DNA from 3 places in the Mesorhizobium sp. 128a genome. Region 2 is predicted to be linked to each of the others. Evidence: riboswitches for the same ligand, from Rfam matches in the RefSeq annotation. Region 2 holds a riboswitch; each other region holds the start of a gene.

Region 1 (5,071 bases), on a different contig from region 2:
TCGGCCGAAGGAAACAAACCGGCACAACTTGATTGATCTCGCTCCACCTGAAGGGCGTGGCCCCACGATTCACAAGCCGAATGGTGGGGTCGCGATAAAGGTAGCCGTTGGAGAAATAGCGCTCCGACCATTGCTGTGGCCAAGCGTCAAGCAGCACATGGGAAATCTGCTCGCGTCTCAAGGCACGCGGCGGCGGGATCGGTCCTGCCAACACGTTTCTGGCGCCAAACCGCTCGGCATAGGAAATCAGATGGCGACAGATTTCCTGCTGGCTCGAGCTTTTGTGTATATGATTGAGGAACTCGAACGTGTCATCGAGGTGCCGACGCCAAAGCGCAGGTGCTTCCATAACGCATTGCTTCCATAATGGTGGTCGTTTGCGGCTCGGGTGAGTGCCGGGTCAAGCATCTCGCATTGCTGGCCGACCGGGGCTGGCCGAAAACTGTCCTCGCTGTCGTTCGACCGGATGAGCGATGTTGCTCGGGCTGAGGTCGAGCATGGTCTTGATGCCAGTCGACCGGCGGGCAGATCCGTTCCGCGCGCGTCACCGAGTGCGCAATTCGAGCATGATTGCCCTCTGACTAAGCTCAGTTCGAGTATATCGGAAATGTTCCTTGCAGCATGATCGGAGTCAACCCCTGTCAGTTCGCAGTCTGGAACCTGCGACAGTTCGCTCCACACGCTTGGCAAAGAAATTGAGCAGGCTACCGGCCGAAAGGACGGTCGCGATCACCCGACTCCTGGCAACTATCGTACCAGTCGGATCACGATACAAAGATTTGTTTATGTGGTTGACAGCAATGTCCTCTCCGGGGAATGTAAGTAGTCGATGGTTCTCTGATGCGGTTCGTCCGCAACAGAGCTAAGAGGGAAGCCGGTGAAGATGCCGTCGCTGCCCCCGCAACTGTAAGCGGTGAGCCAAGCCCACTCATGTCACTGAGGTCAATAGCCTCGGGAAGACGGGCTGAGGTGTTGACCCGCGAGCCAGGAAACCTGCCTCGGCGAACAAGGTCCACGGGCGGGGTGTCTCGGTGGGCGTAGCAACCGGCTCGTCTGCTTGCCAACGTCTGCTTTGCATCCACGCCCCAATCATCGGGGTATGGTATGTCTCTCTGTCACAAAGTTCCTGTAGCCACGCTTGGCGTGCCGCGCATTGGGCGCTGTCGCGAGCTAAAGCGCGCGCTTGAAGCCTATTGGTCGCGAAAATGTTCCGCCGCCGACCTTCTCGAAACGGCGCGGGCGCTGCGTGTCGCGAACTGGATTGAACAACGCGAACGCGGCGTGACAAAGATCCCGTCCAACGACTTCTCGCTCTACGATCATGTGCTCGACACGGCAACAATGGTCGGCGCGATCCCGCCACGCTATGGCTGGAACGAGGGGGAAATCTCGCTCGACACCTATTTTGCCATGGCGCGGGGCAGCCAAGGAGAAGCTGGCGGTGGCGGGCAGACCAATCACAGTCAGGCCGTGACAGCGCTGGAAATGACAAAGTGGTTCGACACCAATTACCACTACATGGTCCCCGAGCTCGCCGATGATCAAGCCTTTGCCCTATCGTCGTCAAAGCCATTGGATCACTTCCTTGATGCCAGAGCGTTGGGCATTCACACTCGCCCGGCCATCCTTGGGCCCGTCACCTTCCTCAAGCTCGCCAAGTCGCCCACCCGGGACTTCAACCCTGTTTCGCTGCTGCCGCGGCTGCTGCCCGTTTACGAGCTGCTGCTACGTCGACTGAAACTCGCGGGCGCCGACTGGGTGCAGATCGATGAGCCGGCGCTTGTGCTCGACCTCATTCCAAACGAGCAAGACGCGTTCAACTTTGCCTATGACCGCCTTTCGAAAGCGGCGCCGGAGCTAAAGATCATGCTCGCCACCTACTTCGGCGGCCTAGATGGCAATCTCGAGACCGCAATTTCGCTTCCTGTGGCGGGCCTGCATCTCGACCTTGCACGTGCACCCGAACAATTGGAGGCAGTGGGCCGGCTTGCGCCAAAACACCTGGTGCTTTCGCTTGGCCTGATCGACGGTCGCAACGTCTGGCGCGCAAACCTGCGCCCCATGCTTGACCGGATCAAGCCGGTCGTCGCCGGCTGGCCGCTGGAGCGAGTGGAGATCGCGCCTTCGTGCTCGCTTCTGCACGTGCCGATCGACCTCGAACTGGAAACCACGATCGACCGGGACGTAAAGTCATGGCTCGCATTCGCGGCACAGAAGATGGACGAACTGACCACGATCGCCCGGGCCTTGTCCGAAGGCCGGGAGGCGGTTGCGGCAGAGCTGGAGTCTTCGACCCAAGCAGCCGCCGCGCGTTTGACGTCTCCGAAGGTCCATGATCCGCTGGTCGAAGGACGCCTCGCCTTTGTTGACGAAGGTATGACGCGGAGGAACAGCGAATTCTCTGAACGCTCCAGGCTTCAGGACGAAAGGCTCTGCTTGCCGGATTTCCCGACTACGACGATCGGCTCTTTCCCGCAAACACCCGAGATTCGTAATGCGCGTGCGGCCCATGCAAAGGGAGAACTGAGCTATGTCGACTATGAGGAATTCCTGAGGAAGGAGATCGAAGCAGCCATCCGTTGGCAGGAGGAGATCGGGCTGGACGTGCTGGTGCATGGCGAGTTTGAACGAAACGACATGGTGCAATATTTCGGCGAGCAGCTTTCCGGCTTTGCCTTCACGCAGCATGCCTGGGTACAGAGCTACGGGTCGCGCTGTGTGCGCCCCCCGATCATCTTTGGTGACGTATCGCGGCCCAATCCCATGACGGTGCGCTGGTGGCGATACGCTCAATCGCTGACAGACAAACCTGTCAAAGGCATGCTCACCGGCCCCGTGACGATTCTGAACTGGTCCTTTGTACGCGACGATCTTGCGCGCTCGGTCGTCTGTCGTCAGATCGCGCTCGCCCTTCGCGGCGAGGTAGGTGATCTCGAAAGCGCCGGCGCCAAGGTGATTCAGATCGACGAAGCTGCGCTGCGCGAGGGCTTGCCGCTGCGCAAATCCGAGTCGAAGCATTACCTCGAATGGGCTGTCGAATGCTTTCGGCTGGCTTCGACGGGCGTGTACGATGTGACCCAGATCCACACGCACATGTGCTACTCCGAATTCAATGACATCATAGACGCGATCGCGGCGATGGATGCCGATGTGATCTCCATCGAAACCTCTCGCTCGCAGATGGAATTGCTCGACGCCTTCCGACGCTTTAAATATCCGAACGAGATTGGACCGGGCATCTATGATATCCACTCACCGCGGGTGCCGGGAGTCGATGAGATGACCAGCCTGCTCTCTCAAGCGCGCCAGCGCCTTTGCGACAGTCAGATTTGGGTCAACCCCGATTGCGGTTTGAAGACACGTCGATGGGAGGAAGTCCGTCCCGCACTCGTCAACATGGTCAAAGCCGCGCGTTCTCAAAGAGACGCGCCGAAGGCGGCCTAGCAAATGTCTATGCCGCGCCCGGTGGACGGCGGCATAGAGTGCAGTGGAGTGGTTAGAACTGAGTGCCGGCGCCAGGCGCCGCGTCGAGCATGTCTCGTTTGGTCAGAACGCCGCAGAAGCGGTGCGCGCTGATGGGCACTTATTCGAGGGTCCGGTTCTTGCTCCGACCCGCGATCTGTACACCCATCGAATGACGCTGCCTTGACCCAGAGCGCATCTTCAGCAAGCCGAGCGTCGAGTCCGCTGAACCTAACCCAGAGCGTCGTCACATAATGCCGCTTTAACCCTGCGTGTGGAAGTTGTCGATGACCCGCATTCGCCAGAGCCTCTAACTGCTGGCTTGTACCAGATCCTCTCACCCAAGAGTTCGGCGTCGAGTGTATTCTCCACGAGCGTGCAGGTTCACCATGTCGTCGCTCATCGGTAGCCATTCCGGTACAGGGCGGTTGTCGCAGTCAGACCCGATCGGAAGCGCCTATGACCACCGCAAAGCCGCTCGCTCGCTACAGCGCTATCGAGGGCGCGCTCGCGAGCAGCTTTTGCTCCGCCGAGTTACACCACACACGAGGACACGATCGTCAATTCAGATTTCCTGCTCTTCGAGAGCATAACCCGCCGAGCGTATAGTTCGGATGACGTTGTGGGGGGAGAGTGCCTTTCTCAGTCGGCTGACATGGACATCCACGGTGCGCGCGCCGACATGGATGTTGGCGGGCCAGGCCGCGCTAACAAGTTCGTGGCGGCTGCAGACCTTGCCAGGATTTTCCATCAAGTGACGTAGCATGTTGTACTCGAGTGGGCCTAGATGGAGTTGCTGGCCATTGCAATGTACCCGATGGCTGCCGAACTCCATCTTAAGTTGTCCGCAGGTCAGCGACCCCGCGTTCCCTCCGTTGGAAAGCAGCGGCGTCCGCAGCTTCCCGCCTAAATACCCAAGCAATTTAGCCGGCGCGAAGGGCCGAAGGAAACTTTCGTCGATGCCAGCCTTGAGCAGATCGAGCTGTTGGTGCTCGGCGCCGGACGCGATCAGGGCGATCACGGGCAGGGCGTCCGTTTGCAGCTCGCCTTTCAGCCGGGCGCAGATCCCCGGGCCGGCAGCGTTAGCCGGTTGGCAGTCCAGGAGAACAGCCTGCGGATTGCGCTCAGTCGCCTGTCGGATCGCGTCGTCCATCCCGCCGGCCAGCTCGGTTGCGAATCCGTCCGCCTCCAGCACGTGACTGAAGAACAGGTAGAACTCGGCATCCTGCGAACAGATCAGGACTAGTGGCTTCATCTGCGGGCCCTTCAATGAATCAGCATTGGGTCGCGAGCCAGCTCGCTCTCGAGCGCCGGTTCGATGCGCCAGCTGTCGTTCTACCCCTGCCACGAGACAATTCCCTCATGGCCCGAGGCCCATTGGCAATTGGTGTTGCCCTGGAAACGAAGAGTACCCAAACACCTCATGTACGGGGTTCCTTGTCGGCCCGCGATGGAGGCCGTGGATCAGCTGTTGGATTGGGGGTATGCCAGGCAAAACCGGCCGGTAAATCCGAGCTGGTGCGATAAAGAGTCCACGCAAATCGCAGCTACAGTTCGGCGCAAGCTCCTCGCCCCTTATGCGCGCGCTATCTGATGCTAACCTGACAAG
Region 2 (5,071 bases):
AATCAGCCCTTGAAGACGACTATCACGGTTGCACCGGACAAAAGAAGGCCGCCCGCGCTTGCCTGCGGGGCGCATCGCGCATGCTGCATCAGCCGACGCTTGAGGCCTGCGGCGGAAGGCCTTTGACCGAAATTCGTTTTTTGCCGGGAACGGATCGGTGTTCGCCCGCCCAGCGTGCTGGCGCGGTCTGCGGCTTCGCAACGTGGCGCTATCTGCCGAAGTCTCTCTGAGGATCAGAGCGCCGCGTGCCGCTCGCGCACCCAGTTGTGGAAGCGGTGCAGATCGTATTCCTCGGGCATCAGCACGCCCGCCTGGTGGCGCATCGAGCGCAGGCCTTTCTGGTTGATCTCGCAGATCGCGGCATCCTCCTCCAGCACCTGGGTGCCGAAGGCGACGACATTGTCGATGTCGGTCTCAGCCAGTGCCTCCGGCGCGAACAGCCATTCGGCGGTGAGTTCGGTCTGCTCGGGGCCGAGCGGTGTCAGCCGCACGGTGCGGACATAGTCGACATGGCCGACGATGAACATCGAGGGCAGATTGGTGGCATAGGTCTGGCCGGCCGCGCGCTCGGCCGGCGTCAGGCCGGACAAGACCGGGCCATGGGCGTGTCCATCGCGCGACCAGGTCTCGGCGCCGGCGCGCAAGCCGCCGGAAAACTCCGGCGCGTCATTGTCGGCATGGCGAACCCAGTCGGGGTCGTCGTGCCGGCTCATCAGGCCGCGGCCGTAGATCGGCACCAGCCGCGACAGGTCCTTGTGGACCCCGGGGCAGTGCAGGCACTCGTTGAAGTTCTCCCAGAAGATCTTCCAGTTGCAGTTCATCACCTTGCGCAGCACATGGCCTGATACCAGCGTTTCCAATGGCCAGTTGCCGAGGTTGCCGGATGCCGGATCGAAGGACGCCTGCGCCGAACCGGAGGCATCCTCCTGCAGGTTGACGAAGACAAAGCCGCGCCAGACCGACAGCGCCACGCGATAGAGCGGAAGGTCGGCCTTGTCGAAACCCTCGGGCAGCGATTTCGAGGGAACGCGCACGAGGTCGCCGCGCAGCGAATAGGACCAGGCGTGGTAGGGGCAGGTGATGAGCCGCGCCTTCAGCCGGCCCTCGCTCTCCTGGCAAAGCTGCGAGCCGCGATGCCGGCAGGTGTTGTGGAAGGCGCGCAGTTCGCCGGTGTCGTCGCGCAGCACGACGATCTCCTGCGTGCCGACGCGGAAGGTCCTGAAAGCCAAGGGCTGGGCAAGGTCGGCCTCGCGGCAGACGAGCAGCCAGCTTTTGTACCAGATGGCGTCGAGATCGCGCCGGTAGCTTTCCGCGTCCCAATAGGCCGAGGACGGCAGCGTCGGTTCGGCCTTGGTCAGGCCGTTATAGGGGGCGCGCTGGCTCGGATTGGGTTGCATGGCTGGCTTCCTGTGATGCATCAGCCGACACCCCGGTAAATCGTTTGTCAATTGCGGCTGACATTGCCGATTTGAGGCGCGGCGCATAATCATGTCGCGATATGGGGGATTCGGAACGTGGCCTCACGACAGATGTCGCTTACGCCGGAATTGGTCGCGCGCTGCTGGCGCGAGATCGCCGACGCCGGACCTGACCCGGAGGCGATGCACCTCGATGACAGCGACTACGATTCGCTGCTGGATGAATTGCAGGCCGAACTCCCCGACAGCGAACCGCTGTGGCTGTTCGGCTACGGCTCGCTGATCTGGAAACCGGAAATCGATTATGTCGAGGACCGCGTTGCGCTGGCACGCGGCTGGCACCGCTCCTTTTGCATGAACATGACGCGCTGGCGCGGCACCAAGGAAAGCCCCGGCCTGATGATGGCGCTCGACAGTGGCGGACAGTGCAAAGGCGTCGCCTTCCGGCTGGCCGACGACAACCGGCGAGAGCAGTTGGGCCGGCTGTTCCGGCGCGAAGTCACGCTGAAGCCGACAAGCTACCGGCCGCGCATGCTGAAGCTTGCAAGCGAGGCCGGTCCGCTCAGAGCCCTGGCTTTCGTCATCAACCGCAACGGGCTGACCTATTCCGGCCCGCTCGACGAAGCGAAGGTGGTCGACAGGCTGGCCACTTCCTGCGGGCACTGGGGGTCAGGCGCCGACTATCTCTACAATACGGTGAAGAATCTGGAGGAGCGCGGCATTCACGATCGCCATCTGTGGCGGCTGCAGCGGCTGGTTGCCGAGCGGATCTCCGCCTTGAACCCGTAACGCTGCATGGCGCATTCGCGCTGTTGGCCGGCGGAATTTGGTTTGCCGGATGCGGCTGTTTCAGCCTATAGTCACGCATGTCGTCGGTTCCATTAGGGACCAAGAGGGAATGCGGTGAGGGCTGTCTTGTTGCCCGATGCCGTGGCTGCCCCCGCAACTGTGTGCGGTAGTCCTCTCCAAGCCACTGAGGATTTTTCTTCGGGAAGGTGGGGAAGGGCGCTGATCCGCGAGCCAGGAGACCTGCCGGCGACAGGGAACTGACTTCGATGCCCTCGGGTGGAGGGCGAAAGGACAAGATATGAATACCGCTACCGTCTCCCTCGGCGCTTCCGTCTCCTCGCAGTCGCGCTTCATGCAGCTCGTGCTTAGCGCGTTTCTGGGCATTTTCGTCATCGGCGTTGTCGGCTTCTCGCATATCGATGCGGTCCACAATGCCGCGCACGACTATCGCCATTCGATGGCGTTTCCCTGCCACTGACGAGGATCTGACATCATGAACCTGTTTCGCAACGTCGTGTTCGTCGCGGCGATTGCCGGGCTCGTGGCTGGCGTCGTTCTCGCCTGCATGCAGGCCTATGCCACCGTGCCGCTCATCTTGAAGGCGGAAGTCTACGAACAGGCCGGTGGCGGCCATGACCATGAGCATGCTGCGGCGCCCGCCGCCAACGCTGCGGGCACCAAGGCCATGAGCACCGCAGCACCCGCACCGGCTGAAGCGGCCGCGCCGGCGGAGGACGAAGGCTGGGCGCCGGCCGATGGCTTCGAGCGCTTCGCGTTCAGCGTGCTGGCCAACATCGTTACCGGCATCGGTTTCGCGCTGGTCCTGGTGGCGGTTTCCGAATTCGCCGGCGGCATCGGCAATTGGCGTCAGGGCGTGTTCTGGGGCCTGGCCGGCTTTGCCGTGTTCACGCTGGCGCCGGGCCTCGGCCTGCCGCCGGAACTGCCGGCAATGCCGGTTGCCGATCTGCTCCAGCGCCAGATCTGGTGGTGGGCAACGGTGATCGCGACCGCGATAGGCCTTGCGCTGATCGCTTTCCGCACCTCGGCGCCGCTAACCGTCCTGGCCGTGCTGCTCATCGTTGCCCCGCATATTGTCGGCGCGCCGCAGCCCGACGATTTCAAGACAACGATTCCCGAAGGCCTGCACCATCAGTTCGTGGTGGCGGTGACGGTGACCAATCTGGTGTTCTGGCTGGTGCTCGGCGCGGTTGTCGGCTTGGTGCGCGGACGCTTCACCGGCACGGCGACCAGCCTGCGCGACAGCTTTGCCTGATCGCAGTTTGACCTTCATCATCGGCGGCGCGCGCTCCGGCAAGAGCGCGCATGCCGAAACCCTGGCGACGACGCTGCCGCCACCATGGGCCTATATCGCCACCGCGGAAGCCTATGACGACGAGATGCGCGCGCGCATCGCGCAGCATCGGTCGCGGCGCGGCGAAGGCTGGACGACCATTGATGCGCCGCTCGATCTTGCCGGCGCGCTCGAGGTCTTGCCTGACAACCAGCCGGTGCTCGTCGACTGCCTGACGCTGTGGCTGACCAACCATATGCTTTCCGACCATGATCTTGATGCAGAATGCCGGCGGCTTGGCGATGTGCTGGCGCGGCCGCGCGGGCCGTGGTTTGTGGTCTCCAACGAAGTCGGGCAAGGCATCGTGCCCGACAACGCGCTCGCGCGCCGTTTCCGCGACGCTGCCGGCCGGCTCAACCAGCAGGTCGCGGCCATTGCCGATACGGTGCTATTGATGGTGGCCGGGCTGCCGCTCAAGGTGAAATAATGACCGATATCGACGCAAGAGACGAAGAACGCCACCGCGCCAAGATGGCCAAGCGCAAGGCGGTGCAGGATGCCGAGGTTGCGGAAAAGACGGTCGAGAAGGGGCTGCTGATCGTCAACACCGGACCCGGCAAGGGCAAGACCACGGCGGCGTTCGGGCTGGCGCTGCGCATGCTCGGCTACGGCAAGCGTGTCGGCGTCGTCCAGTTCATCAAGGGCAAATGGCACACCGGCGAAAAGGATGCCTTTGCCGCCTTCGGCGACCGCGTCGTCTGGCACACGATGGGCGAGGGTTTCACCTGGGAAACGCAGGATCTGAAGCGCGACATCGCGGCTGCCGAAGCCGCCTGGGCCAAGGCGCTGGAGCTGATCGCCGATCCCTCTATCAGCCTCGTCGTGCTCGACGAACTGAACATTGCGCTGCGCTACGACTATCTCGACATCGACAAGGTGGTGGCGGCGTTGAAGGCGCGGCGCGAAGGCCTGCATGTCGTAGTCACCGGCCGCAACGCCAAGCCGGCACTGGTCGAGGCGGCGGATCTTGTGACGGAGATGGGTGTGACCAAGCACCATTTTTCTGCGGGCGTGAAAGCGCAGCAGGGGATTGAGTTTTAGAGGGCCTAACTTCGGGAGATGACCGTTGGAACAAGCCGTGATCGTCTATCTTCTTCTGAGTGGCGGTCAGTTCGGGGCGCCGGACGAGAGGCAATCGCTCCAAGTTCTGGAAGATCGGTTGGAACAAGCGGTTTCGAATGCGCATGTCGGCGAATTTGACGGTGACGAGTTTGGCGGGGGCAAATGCACCCTCTATCTGTACGGGCCAGACGCCGAGAAGCTTTTCCTTGTGATTGAGCCTGTGCTGAAATCCTCGGCTGTGGCCGCCGGAGGTTACGCGATCAAAAGATATGGCGCGGCTGTGGATCCAAACGCCAAGGAAGTCCGTGTCTCCTGGTGAGTCAGGCGGCCGATTTACTGCGAGACCAAGATATCCAGATAGATGACGACCGCCGACAGGATCCCAAACAACCCAATCAGCAGATAATCGGCGACCTGGTAGAGTTTCAGTGCCCGCCTGATGTCCAGGCTC
Region 3 (5,071 bases), on a different contig from region 2:
GCGTCGCCATCGGCCGCGCCATCGTGCGCAACCCGAAGGTGTTCCTGTTCGACGAGCCGCTGTCGAACCTCGACGCCGCGCTCCGCGTCGCCACCCGCATCGAAATCGCCAAGCTCAAGGAATCGATGCCCAACACGACCATGATCTACGTCACCCATGACCAGGTCGAAGCCATGACGCTGGCCGACCGCATCGTGGTGCTGAAGGACGGCCATATCGAGCAGGTCGGCACGCCGATGGACCTCTACAAGAAGCCCGGCAATCTGTTCGTTGCCCAGTTCATCGGCTCGCCGGCCATGAACATCCTGCCGGCGACCATCGACAAGACGGGCGACCCGACCGTCGTCAGCCATGTCGGCGGCCGCAAGGCGACAGTGCCGATCGCAACGCCGGCGTCCGCCAAGGGTGCGGCGGTCAGCTTCGGCGTGCGGCCGGAGGATCTGTCGGTCGCCACCGGCACGGAATATCTCTTCGAAGGCGTGGTGGACTATGTCGAGCAGCTCGGCGAGGTCCAGCTGGTCTATATCGACATCGGCCGCGCCGACCTGCCGCTGGTGACCAAGCTGCCCGGCAATGTCGAGGTCAAGCGCGGTGCAAAGCTCCGGCTGACTGCGGATGCCGGCGACCTGCACATCTTCGATGCCGACGGACACTCGTTCTCGCTCAAGCCGGTGGAAGTGAAGGCTGCCTGAGAGTCGGCTCGTCGTATCGGCATGAAAAAAAGCGGCGGGCCAGGCCCGCCGCTTTTTTTTGGAAACTTCGGCTGTTAGCGGTTGCCGAAGAGGTCCCGGTCGCTGCCTTGCGGCACGGATTTCTGTACGTCGCCCGACGAGTTCAACAGCTTGTAGACCGGCGAACCGGTGTTCGGAACCGACGACGTCCGTGTGTTGTCGACGTTGGCGGTCGCCTGGTTGTCGACGGCGCTGGAGCCGACATTATCGTTGCGGGCGTAAGCACTGCCGGCGGCAACCAAAAGCGCAGCGGCAGCAAGAGCAATCTTCTTCATTTCAGGTCTCCTGAGTTTCATCATGCGGCAAAGCGGCTATCCCGCCGCTCTGCGATTTGTTCGATGTTCGACCGGGATCGTTGTTGGAAAACCCTGAGGTCGGATCCCGATCGGCCGTTAGCGGCCGAAGAGGTTGCGGTCGGCGCCCTGTGCGGGGGCCTGAGCAGCCGAATCCGACTTCGCAACCGAAGCCGTGTGGCCACTGTCGGTCGACGTAACCGCAGGCTGGTTGGCACCGTTCGAACCATAGTTGTCACTGGCGGCGAAAGCGCTGCCGGAAATGGCCACAACGGCGGCGGCAGCGAGGATAATCTTTTTCATTTCAAATACTCCTGAATTTCTTGGAGATCCCAACAGCGACGGATGGGCCGCCACTCTTTTTGTTTGGATCGGGATCAGCTGTTAATGGCCGAAGAGGTTGCGGTCGCTGCCCTGAACGACGGGCCGCTTATCAACGGGCGCCGACTTCTGAATGGAAGCCGTATACGAGCCGTCAGCCGCTGCGGTGGGCTGGTTCGCTCCATTGGAACCGTAATTGTCGCTACTAGCGAAGGCGCTGCCGGTGACGGCCAAAACGGCGGCGGCAGTGAGGATGATCTTTTTCATTTTTAGCACTCCAGTTTGTCTGTCCGTCTAGCGGCGTGTGGTGGGAGAATTCGCGTCGTTCGGACAGGCCCGATGTGGGAAAGCCAGAGGCTGGTTTCCAATCACGAAGTTGTTCCGGCTGGGCCATGACTTCACCTCTTGTAATTTTCGTAAGCATGCCTACCATCTCGTTTTATGCAAATAATACAAAGCCTTACGTAACAGCGCCATCAGGCTCACCGAGTGTGTCAGGGCGTCAGCGTTCACACCGTCCTGCACGCATTGTCAACAGAAACGAACCGTTCGGTTCGATTTTAGAAATTGCTAATAGTCACTTTTCGATACTGTTGGTCTTTTTTGACCCGGCCAAGAGCCGGATAAGAGGCGATTCGAAACAGCAAAGATCGCTCGCCAAATCAGGATTTCGGCCCCGCAGTCGCCAGCCTATGCGCATGCGATGCGTGTCGCGCCGCATGGAGACGATGTCGCTTTCATGCCGATGTCGCGACCGCTGCCGTGATTAGATGATCGCATCTCAGGTGCCGCTTCGTGACGACGGAGCGGAGAATTGGGAAGCCGGTCAGAATCCGGCGCTGCCCCCGCAACGGTGGTGGAGTTCAAGTCGCAACGGGAGACCACTGGGCGAGAAGCCTGGGAAGGTGTCGCGATGGTCCGCAGGACAACTCCAGAGCCCGGAAACCAGCCCGAGATACTTGAACTCGACTGATCGCGGTGGGCGGTCAAGAGGTGGATAGTGCATGTCCGGCATCGCGCTGGCCTGCAGCCGATCCTTCCTCCATCACCACCAAGTTCAGTCCTTGAACCATGAGGACAGAACTATGGATGCGCGCAACGACATGCAGAGGCTCTTGAACAGCCGTAAGCAAGGTTATTCGCTCGAGCAGCCCTTCTACACCGACCCGGACTACTTCAAGCTCGACATGGAGCTGATCTGGTATCGCGACTGGCTGTTCATCGGCCATGATTGCGAGCTGCCGAAGCCCGGCAGCTATATCACCGTGCAGATCGGCGACTATCCGGTGGTGCTTGTCCGCGACCAGAAGGGCAACATCAACGCCTTTCACAATTCCTGCCGTCATCGCGGCAGCCGCGTCTGCAACACTGAGAAAGGCACGGCGGCGAAGCTCGTCTGCCCCTATCACCAGTGGACCTACGAGCTGGATGGCCGACTGCTGTTTGCCCGCCAGATGGCCGAGGGTTTCGACAAGAGCCAGTTCGGCCTGAAGCCGGTCGCCTGCGAAAGTGTGGCCGGTTACGTCTTCATTTGCCTGGCGAAAGAACCCGCAGACTTCGCGCCGATGCGGGCCATGATCGAACCGTACCTCAAGCCGCACCGGCTGAATGAAGCCAAGGTCGCCTTCGAGAGCACGATCATCGAGAAGGGCAACTGGAAGCTGGTCTGGGAAAACAACCGCGAGTGTTATCACTGCGCCGGCAACCATCCCGAACTGTGCAAGACATTTCCGGAAGCGCCGACCGTGACCGGTGTGCAGGGCGCAGACAGCGACCCGGAGATGGTGGCGCACTGGGCAAAATGTGAGGCGGCGGGCCTGCCGAGCAAGTTCCGCATCGATCCGGCCGGACAATATCGCGCCACCCGCGCGCCGCTGCTGCGCGATGCCGTCAGCTATACGATGACGGGAAAGCGCGCGGTGACGAAGAACCTTTCCGACACCGTTGCCGCCGATCGCATCGGCACCTTGATGCATTACCACTATCCGACGACCTGGAACCACATCCTGATCGACCATGCCGTGACCTTCCGCGTGCTGCCGATCAGCGCCACCGAAACCGCGGTGACAACCAAGTGGCTGGTACACAAGGATGCGATCGAGGGCGTCGATTACAGCCTTGAAGAGCTCACGCATGTCTGGACCGAGACCAACGACCAGGACCGCCGCATCGTCGAGGAAAACGCCTTCGGCATCCTGTCGCCGGCCTATGAGCCGGGCCCCTATTCGGAGCTGCACGAGGGTGGCGTGATCCAATTCGTCGAATGGTACGCGGGCTTCATCGGTCCCCGTCTTGCCGAAGGCGGCCGGCCGGCGCTGCGCAGCGTGGCGTGAGCTCATGTCGCCCAAAAGTGTTTCGCGGTTTTGGGATCATGACATGAGCAGAGCAAAAGGACTTGAGGGATGAATGCGATGACGGATCTTGGGCTCTATCGCCATCTCGACCAGATGGCGCCGTGGAACGACAAGCTGCAGGTGCTGGAAGTGATCGGCGTCAGCGACGAGGCGCCTGACGTCAAGACCTTCACCTTCCGCTCCGACAACCAGACCTGGTTCCGCTACAAGCCGGGCCAGTTCGTGACGCTGGAGCTGCCGACACCGGACGGGCCGCTGATGCGCACCTACACGCTGTCATCCTCGCCGTCGCGGCCGTTTTCGATCGCGGTGACGGTGAAGGCACAGGCCGGCAGCATCGGCACACGCTGGATGTTCGACCATCTGGTGCCCGGCTCGCACGTCAAGGCCTATGGACCGGCCGGCGATTTTTCGTTGCACAGCCACCCGGCGGCAAAATATCTGTTCATTTCTGCCGGCTCCGGCGTGACGCCGATGATGTCGATGCTGCGCTGGCTGAACGATTGCGCGCCATGGACGGATGTGGGCTTCGTCAACTGCGCGCGGCGTGCCGAAGAGATCATCTTCCGCAAGGAACTCGAACTGCTCGGCGGCCATATGCCCGGCCTGTCGCTCGGCTTCATGATCGAGGAACGCTCGAGCCGTGAAGGCTGGTACGGTCATATGGGCCGCATCGACGCGATCCGGCTGCCGCTGCTGGCGCCCGATTTCCGCGAACGCGAGATCTTTTGCTGCGGCCCCGATCCGTTCATGCGCGCCGTGCGCGGCATGTTGGATGCCGCCGGCTTCGATATGACGAAATATCATCAGGAGAGTTTTGCCGCGCCTGCGGTGGAGGAAGTCCCAGCGCCGTTTGCCTCACCAGCTGAAGACGGCACCGCTGTTCCTGTCGAAGCCGTGACACCGATCCGCTTCTCGCTTTCGGAGGTCGACGCCGCCTGCGTCGCTGGCCAGACCGTGCTGCAGACGGCGCGCGCCTCTGGCGTGCGGATACCAGCCGCCTGCGAGTTCGGCCTGTGCGGCACCTGCAAGGTGAAGAAGGTCTCCGGCGCTGTCGAGATGAGCCACAATGGCGGCATCCTCGACCATGAGATCGAGGACGGCTTCATCCTTGCCTGCTGCTCGAAACCGCTGTCGGCGCTCGAAATCGAGGCCTGATCGAACTGACAACGCCGCCACCCTGGCCGTCCTCGCTGGGCCTTGACTTGCCAAAGAAAGACCAACTGGTTAGACGCAGTTTCAGGGGAGCCCGGCAAATCGTGTAACATGAGCGGCCTGTTCCGGGCGGCTGCGGCGGGGAAGAAGCGATGCAGCAGCGGGTCTACGCGGTGGCGAGCAAGGAAATCGTTTTCGAATCGTTCGATGGCGAGGC

Evidence for each region. A riboswitch is a leader RNA that binds a small molecule or an ion and turns the genes downstream of it on or off. The one in region 2 is predicted to bind cobalamin.
Region 1: linked by a shared signal. The riboswitch ahead of metE (5-methyltetrahydropteroyltriglutamate--homocysteine S-methyltransferase) and the one ahead of ACWTU9_RS28275 (CbtB domain-containing protein) in region 2 are both predicted to bind cobalamin.
Region 3: linked by a shared signal. The riboswitch ahead of ACWTU9_RS02360 (aromatic ring-hydroxylating oxygenase subunit alpha) and the one ahead of ACWTU9_RS28275 (CbtB domain-containing protein) in region 2 are both predicted to bind cobalamin.

Annotation. Positions count from the first base shown of each region.
Region 1 is NZ_JBSPKY010000037.1:7,066-12,136, reverse strand. It holds gene ACWTU9_RS31745 (autoinducer binding domain-containing protein) at 1-349, opposite strand, end outside; gene ACWTU9_RS31750 (LuxR C-terminal-related transcriptional regulator) at 1-27, opposite strand, end outside; cobalamin riboswitch at 814-1,015, shown strand; gene metE (5-methyltetrahydropteroyltriglutamate--homocysteine S-methyltransferase) at 1,105-3,444, shown strand; gene ACWTU9_RS31735 (winged helix-turn-helix domain-containing protein) at 4,028-4,717, opposite strand.
Region 2 is NZ_JBSPKY010000022.1:85,808-90,878, forward strand. It holds gene ACWTU9_RS28265 (aromatic ring-hydroxylating oxygenase subunit alpha) at 234-1,397, opposite strand; gene ACWTU9_RS28270 (gamma-glutamylcyclotransferase) at 1,515-2,207, shown strand; cobalamin riboswitch at 2,275-2,469, shown strand; gene ACWTU9_RS28275 (CbtB domain-containing protein) at 2,506-2,685, shown strand; gene ACWTU9_RS28280 (CbtA family protein) at 2,701-3,480, shown strand; gene cobU (bifunctional adenosylcobinamide kinase/adenosylcobinamide-phosphate guanylyltransferase) at 3,473-3,985, shown strand; gene cobO (cob(I)yrinic acid a,c-diamide adenosyltransferase) at 3,985-4,599, shown strand; gene ACWTU9_RS28295 (hypothetical protein) at 4,625-4,939, shown strand; gene cbiB (adenosylcobinamide-phosphate synthase CbiB) at 4,954-5,071, opposite strand, start outside.
Region 3 is NZ_JBSPKY010000001.1:519,276-524,346, reverse strand. It holds gene ACWTU9_RS02380 (ABC transporter ATP-binding protein) at 1-692, shown strand, start outside; gene ACWTU9_RS02375 (DUF680 domain-containing protein) at 767-1,006, opposite strand; gene ACWTU9_RS02370 (DUF680 domain-containing protein) at 1,124-1,327, opposite strand; gene ACWTU9_RS02365 (DUF680 domain-containing protein) at 1,409-1,612, opposite strand; cobalamin riboswitch at 2,112-2,313, shown strand; gene ACWTU9_RS02360 (aromatic ring-hydroxylating oxygenase subunit alpha) at 2,431-3,678, shown strand; gene ACWTU9_RS02355 (2Fe-2S iron-sulfur cluster-binding protein) at 3,757-4,857, shown strand; gene ACWTU9_RS02350 (PqqD family protein) at 5,007-5,071, shown strand, end outside.